DNA from 2 places in the Arthrobacter sp. Y3221048 genome. Region 2 is predicted to be linked to the other one. Evidence: predicted binding sites of a transcription regulator. Region 2 holds the regulator's gene; the other holds the start of a gene.
What was found. Region 2 encodes HrcA, which represses chaperone genes, less so after heat shock. Its sites were predicted from a motif close to TTNGCACTCGNNNNNNNCGAGTGCNAA; they were not measured.
Positions count from the first base shown of each region.

Region 1: a site for HrcA is predicted at 1,564-1,590, ahead of AC5RVS_RS11520 (Hsp20/alpha crystallin family protein). Genes of this name have one in related genera too.

Region 1 is NZ_JBNHHX010000003.1:581,294-584,694, reverse strand. It holds gene AC5RVS_RS11540 (YegP family protein) at 1-27, opposite strand, end outside; gene AC5RVS_RS11535 (hypothetical protein) at 179-403, shown strand; gene AC5RVS_RS11530 (class I SAM-dependent methyltransferase) at 454-1,077, opposite strand; gene AC5RVS_RS11525 (MerR family transcriptional regulator) at 1,156-1,506, opposite strand; gene AC5RVS_RS11520 (Hsp20/alpha crystallin family protein) at 1,615-2,037, shown strand; gene AC5RVS_RS11515 (J domain-containing protein) at 2,135-2,575, shown strand; gene AC5RVS_RS11510 (hypothetical protein) at 2,587-2,985, shown strand; gene AC5RVS_RS11505 (trimethylamine monooxygenase) at 3,112-3,401, opposite strand, start outside.
Region 2 is NZ_JBNHHX010000006.1:123,024-126,424, forward strand. It holds gene AC5RVS_RS16435 (DUF4870 domain-containing protein) at 1-65, opposite strand, end outside; gene AC5RVS_RS16440 (DUF3097 family protein) at 175-1,017, opposite strand; gene hrcA (heat-inducible transcriptional repressor HrcA) at 1,164-2,177, shown strand; gene dnaJ (molecular chaperone DnaJ) at 2,252-3,385, shown strand; gene AC5RVS_RS16455 (16S rRNA (uracil(1498)-N(3))-methyltransferase) at 3,388-3,401, shown strand, end outside.

The DNA of each region.
Region 1 (3,401 bases), on a different contig from region 2:
CTTGATCACTTCGAAATGCCCAGCCATGTCATGCGTTCCTGTCCACGAGGTTTCCACGGCGCGGTGGAGTCCAAACAGTATGCCATCCGGCGTTTGCTGCCGTCTTGAGCCCTTGCCACACGTGCCCGCCGCGAGGACAGTGGACAGTACGCTGACACGCTAGCGAAGGGAAAAACCCATGCAGATCGACAAGCAGCAGATCATCGATTTCCTCAAGCAGCAGGGAAAAGAGGACCAGGCAGTTGCGGCAGATGCGGAACTGCCGCAGAAGGTGGACACCGAGCGCGACTCAGGGCTGTTGTCCAAGCTGGGCATCGACGTCGACGCGCTGCTCGGCAAGCTCCCCGGAGGATTGGGCGAGAAGCTGGGCGGCATGAAGGACAAGCTCGGGGGATTTGGGTAACCAACGCTTCCGCCTAAAAGCGGCCGCGCCGCGCAGCGCCCGGTGACAACCTAGCGGTTGGCTCCGGGCGTTGCCGTGCCTGCCACCATGGGATTTATTGGCAGCCATGCCGGGCCTACGGCGAACTCATCTTGCATCGCCACGCTGAAGCCGGCGGCGGCTATCGCCGCGGCCGTGTTCCGGTTGGGCTCGCAGCCCTGTGCCGCGAACGACCACACGGGCCGCAGCAGGTCCTGCACTTTGCCGTGCGCGCCAGGGCCGCGGACGTGCTCCAGGAAGAGAAGCTTGCCGTCGGGCTTGAGCACGCGCTTGGTCTCGGCCAGCGCGGCCGCCTGGTCGGGGACGCTGCACAGCACCAGTGTGAACACCACGGCGTCCACGCTGGCGTCCTCGGCCGGCAAGTCCTCGGCTACCGCATCCACGACGCGCACCGTTGCGGAGTGGGTCCCCACCCTGGACTCCAGTCGCTTCCGCATGTTCGGGTCCGGCTCGACCAACGTGACGGAGCACCCCGACGGGAAGTAGGGCAGATTCGCGCCGGTGCCGGCACCGACGTCGTACACAATTCCGCTCAACCCGGACAGCAAGGCCGTGCGGTGCGACGCGAGCACCCCCGGTTCGCGGCGAATGGCAGCATCATATTGCGCGGCGAACAGCGCGCTTCGCAGTCCCATGAGCGTGGTCCTTTGTTCGGCTCCGGAGTAGGGCCCCGGTGTCGACCATACTCCGGGTGCCCGGGGGAGGGAGGGCGTTCAGGCCGGCCGCGTGGTTTCCTTCGGTTCTTCGTGCTGCTCATGTCCGGCCGCACGTTCCTTGGCAGCCTTGAGCTGCCTGTGCAGCAAAGCGTTGTCCTCTTCAAGCTCCAGGACCTTACCGACGCCGGCCAGGTTCACGCCGTCGTCCACCAGCTCGCCGATGCGGCGGAGGCGGTCGACGTCGTCCTGGCTGTACCGCCGCGTGCCGCCCGCCGTGCGCTCCGGTTCCAGCAGGCCGCGGCGTTCGTACAAGCGCAGGGTCTGCTCGCCGACGCCCACGATGTCGGAGACCACGGAGATGCCGTAGACACCCTTGTCCGTCCGCGGCCGCTTCTTCTCGCTTGCCAAAATTCCTCCAAAAACCGACTTGCAAACATAGTAGCGCAGAGTCATAATATCTATGCGCTCGGACACAGATTAGGTGAGCGTCAAGGAGAAGAACTGAAGGAGGCTGCCATGTTGATGAGAACTGATCCCTTCCGTGAGCTGGACCGCCTGACCCAGCAGGTCTTCGGAAACCAGGCGCGCCCGGTGGCGATGCCGATGGATGCGTGGCGCGAAGGCGAGGAGTTCGTCGTCGAACTCGACCTGCCCGGCGTCGATCCGTCCACCATCGACCTGGACGTGGAACGCAATGTCCTCACGGTTGCTGCGGAGCGCAAGTCCAAGATCGAGGACGGCAAGGAAGTCGTTGCCGCCGAACGGCCCAGTGGCACGTTTAGCCGCCAGCTGATCCTGGGCGACACGCTGGATACGGACAAGGTCACGGCGAACTACGAGGCCGGCGTGCTGGCCCTCCGGATCCCCATCCGCGAGCAGGCCAAGCCGCGCAAGATCGAGATCAAAGGCGGAGACACCAAGCAGATGATCGACGCCTGACCTGTGGGATCGCAGCCGGTGGTTACGCCCGGGCGCGGGCGGAACCACCGGCTGGCCATGAGCGGCGTAAGCTTCCGGCAGCAGGAGGGAGGCCAGCATGGGTGACGCCGACTTCTATGCCATCCTGGGCGTGTCGCCCGATGCCAGCGATGCTGACATCAGGCGCGCCTATCGGTCCTTGCTGCGAACGCATCACCCGGATCTGAACCACGACGGCGATGCGCCGCGGTCGCGTGCCGACGGCCTGGCGATGGGTGCCATCCTGCAGGCCTACTCCGTCCTGGGAGACGTGGGCCGCCGGGCAGATTACGACCGCGGACGCCGGGTGGGCAGCAGGCGCGGCCAGACGGCGGCCGCTTCGCCCGGCGGCGGGCAGACGGCTTCGCCGGGACGGCCCGCGGCGCCCAAGACGCGCCCGCGCCCTGCGCCCGGAGTGCGCCCGGCCATGCCGGTGGCGGATCCGGTCTACCTCGGCTTCCCACGACCGGAGCCCGAGGATACCGTGTGGCCTGAGTGGCTGCTATTTCCCTTTCGATGAAGCGAGGATCAATGCCTGTTTCCAGCTGGCGCCGGTACGACCATCACCTGTTTCCCGTTTTCCATGAACGGTTCGAGGAGCGCTGGGGGCCGGGGACCGCGCCGTTCTTGGACCCGAGCGTTTTCGAAGAAGGCCAGCCGCGGCCGCGTGCGCAGTGGATCAACGTCGATACCGGCGCCGCCGTCGCCGTCGTTCCGGTGTGGGAGGACGACGACGGCGAACACCGGTCTTTCGCCGTGTTCTACCTGCCGCCGGGCGGCGGCATCTGGGCGCTGCGACCGGGCTTCACAAACTACACGGAGAGCGTCAACGGCGGCCCGGAACAGGCGGCTTTGCGCAACGACTCGTTCAAGAAGGCCGTGGCCCACGCCGAAGAGTTCATCTACGGGACTGGCGGGACTGGGACCTGACTCTTTGGCGGCAGGTCGGGAAGAGAGCCTCCGTCGGGACTAGGAACGCTGAAGGGTGACGACGGCGGGTGGCGAGGAGGAAACGCTCCCAGGCCACCCGCCGTCGTACGTGATTCTTGGCTGGTCTTACCTGCCGGCAGCTTGCTTGGTGTCCCCGGTCAGGGCTGCCAGCGCTCCGGTGTCCATGTCCTCGGAGGGGCCGCTAAGGTAGCGTGCCATGCTGTCGTCCATGGCGTTGATCCAGCGGGTGTGGTGCCGGGCGGCCATGGTGCCGGTCATGACGGAACGGTGGATCGTGTCCCGGTAGCCGAGGATGTTCTCTTCTTTGTCCTTCATCCACTGCTTGAGCAGGGCGGCCACGGCATCCAGATCGAACTCCGGGTAGTCCGTCAGCGCAATCAGGTCGCGCAGGTAAT
Region 2 (3,401 bases):
TGGTACTGCTGGCGCGGAGCGGACTTGCGCTCCGGCTGCTGCTTACGAGCAGAGTTATCGGACACTGGACCTACCTTCGGAAAATCTGCTGATGGCTCACTTCTGTTCCTAGCCTAGCCGTTCCACCCCGCCGTCCGGTGCATTCCGCGGGCGCCGGCGCCGGTCGGAACCGGCTCAAACCGTCAGGAAATCGATGACTTCTTCCACCCGGCCCAGGAGGCTGGGCTCCAGGTCGGCATAGGTGTTGACACTGCCCAGCAGCCTCTTCCAGCCGTCGGCGATGTCGATCTGGGTCCGGTGCGGCCAGCCGAGGCCGGCGAGGATGCCGGTCTTCCAATCGGTGCCGCGCGGCACCACCGGCCACTGGGTCCGTCCGATCACGGAGGGTTTGATCGCCTGCCAGACATCGACATAGGGGTGGCCCACAATCAGTACGTTGCCCGAGGCTGCGGGCACGGCCATGGCGGCCTCGGCAATCCGCCACTCCTTGGAATTGGGGACCAGGTGGTCCACCAGGATGCCGAGCCTGCGCTGCGGCCCGGGGGAGAAGTCCGCCACTGCCGCCGCCAGATCGTCGACGCCGTGCAGGGGCTCGACCACGATGCCCTCCACCCGGAGGTCGTCTCCCCAGACCTTCTCCACGAGCTCCGCGTCATGCTTGCCTTCGACCCAGATCCGGCTGGCCCGCGCCACCCTGGCCCGCTGTCCCTCGACCTTGACCGAACCGGATGCCGTCCGTTGCCGGACGGGAGCCTTCGCGGCGGGCGCCGCCGGCACCACCTTCACCGGCTCGCCCTCGAACAGGAAGCCGAAGCCCAGCGGGAACGAGCGGACTTTGCCCCGGCGGTCTTCCAGCGAAACCAGATGCACGCCGCCGGACTTTTCCACCCGGACGACGGCGCCGACCCAGCCGCTCTGTGCGTCCTCCAGCACCAGGCCCGGTTCGGCGCCGATTTCGCGCAGTGCCCGGGCCTTGGGGGCGGTGAGATCCTGGGGGCCCCAGCCGTAGCTGCTCATAAGCTTTAAGTCCTCTGCTGGTTGTCGTCCTCACGGCACGGCCGCCCGACAATGCTAACAACGGCGGCGACGTATTAGACTTAGCACTTGGACGTGTTGAGTGCTAACAGTCTGTCCGCAGACGAGTTGGAGACAGGAGGAGTGCAGTGAGCGAGGTCCGGAGGCTGGAAGTGCTCCGCGCCATTGTCGAAGACTATGTGCACTCGCGCGAGCCGGTGGGCTCCAAGGCACTGGTCGACCGGCACAGCCTGGGCGTGTCGTCAGCCACCATCCGCAACGACATGGCGGCGCTGGAAGAAGACGGGTTGATCGTTGCCCCGCACACCAGTGCCGGCCGGATTCCCACGGACAAGGGCTACCGCCTGTTCGTGGACCGGATTTCGGACGTCAAGCCGCTCTCTGCTCCCGAGCGCCGCGCCATCCAGAAACTGCTGGACGGCGCCGACGACCTCGACGATGTCATGGAACGCACCGTGCGTTTGCTGTCCCAGCTGACCAATCAGGTGGCCGTGATCCAGTATCCGCAGCTGGGTGCCGCCAGGGTGCGGCACATCGAGTTCATCTTGCTGGGTCCGCGCAGGGTCCTGGCGGTGCTGATCGCGGACAACGGCAAAGTGGAACAGCATGTCGCGGCGCTTCCCGCGGACGTCACCGAGGATGCGCTGGCCACGCTGCGCGCCGCGTTCCTGTCCGCGCTGTCCGGCAAACCGCTGGCGGCAGTGCCGGGCCTGCTGAAGACCTTCCCGGTGCCGGCGGAGGCCGCGCCCGCGGGCACGGCCGAGGCCTTGGCGTCGCAGCTTGCACAGCTTGCCGCGGCCACGAACGAGGAGCGGATCCTGATGGCCGGCACGGCCAACCTGGCCCGTTCCACCGTCGACTTCCAGCTGAGCATCGGCCCCATCCTCGAGGCCCTCGAAGAACAGGTGGTGCTGCTGCAGTTGCTCTCCGAGCTGCACCAGGACGCCCGAGGCATGTCGGTGAGCATCGGCAGTGAAAACCCCTACGGTTCGCTGGCCGAAACCTCCGTGGTGGCCACCGGGTACGGCCCGGGCGCGACGGCGAAGGTCGGCATCCTCGGCCCCACCCGGATGGACTATCCCACCACCATGGCCGCAGTGCGCGCCGTCGCACGTTATTTGTCACGGATCCTCGCCGGCTAGCCACACGCCGCGCAGTGTCCGCACCGGCCGTCGTCGCCGGTGAACCGATCCCCAGGAAGTGAAGTACTACTAAGGTGAGTAACCACTACGACGCCCTCGGTGTCAGCCAAGACGCCTCGACCGAGGAAATCAAGAAGGCCTACCGCAAACTGGCCCGCAAACTGCACCCGGACGTGAACCCCGGCCCGGAGGCAGCCGAACAGTTCAAGCAGGTCAGCCACGCCTACGAGGTGCTGTCGGACCCGCAGAAGCGGCGCATCTACGACACCACCGGCAACGAGAACGGCACCGACAACGGCTTCGGCGGCGGCTTCTCCGGGTCCGGCTTCGCCTTCCAGGACATCTTCGAAAGCTTCTTCGGCGGCGCCGGAGCAGGCGGCGCCGGCCCGGCCTCCCGGACCCGCCGGGGCCAGGACGCCCTGATCAACGTGCGGATCGACCTCAAGGACGCGGTCTTCGGGGTCAACAAGAAGATCGAGGTGGACACCGCCGTCGTCTGCCCCACCTGCGACGGCAGCTGCTGCCGCCCCGGTACCAGCCCGCGCACGTGCGACATCTGCGGCGGCTCCGGCCAGGTCCAACGTGCGGTGCGGTCCATCCTGGGCCAGGTCATGACCACTGCCGCGTGCGGCAGCTGCCAGGGCTTCGGCACGATCATTCCCGACCCCTGCAACGAGTGCAACGGCGAGGGCCGCGTCCGCAGCCGCCGTTCGCTGACCATCAAGCTCCCGGCGGGTGTCGGGACCGGAACGCGGATCCAGCTGGCGGGCCAGGGCGAAGCCGGCCCGGCGGGCGGCCCGCAGGGTGACCTGTACGTGGAAATCCGGGTGAATCCGGACAAGAATTTCCTCCGCGAGGGCGACGACCTGCACGTCACTCTCTCGGTGCCGATGACCGCTGCCGCGCTGGGCACCGACCTGACCCTGGACACCTTCGACGGTGAACAGGAAATCAGCATCAAGCCCGGCACGCAGGCGGGCGAGACCCTCACCCTGCGCGGCCTGGGCGTGACCCACCTGCGCGGCTACGGTCGCGGCGACCTGCAGGTGCACGTGCATGTGGAGACCCCCAGCAAGCTGGATGCGGAGCAGGAGGACCTGCTGCGCCGGCTGGCCCGGGCCCGCGGCGAGGAATACACCGAGGGCAAGCTGGCGTCCTCCGGCACGGGCGTCTTCGCCCGCCTGCGGGACCGGCTCGGTAACCTTTAGGCGTGACCAGCCACCT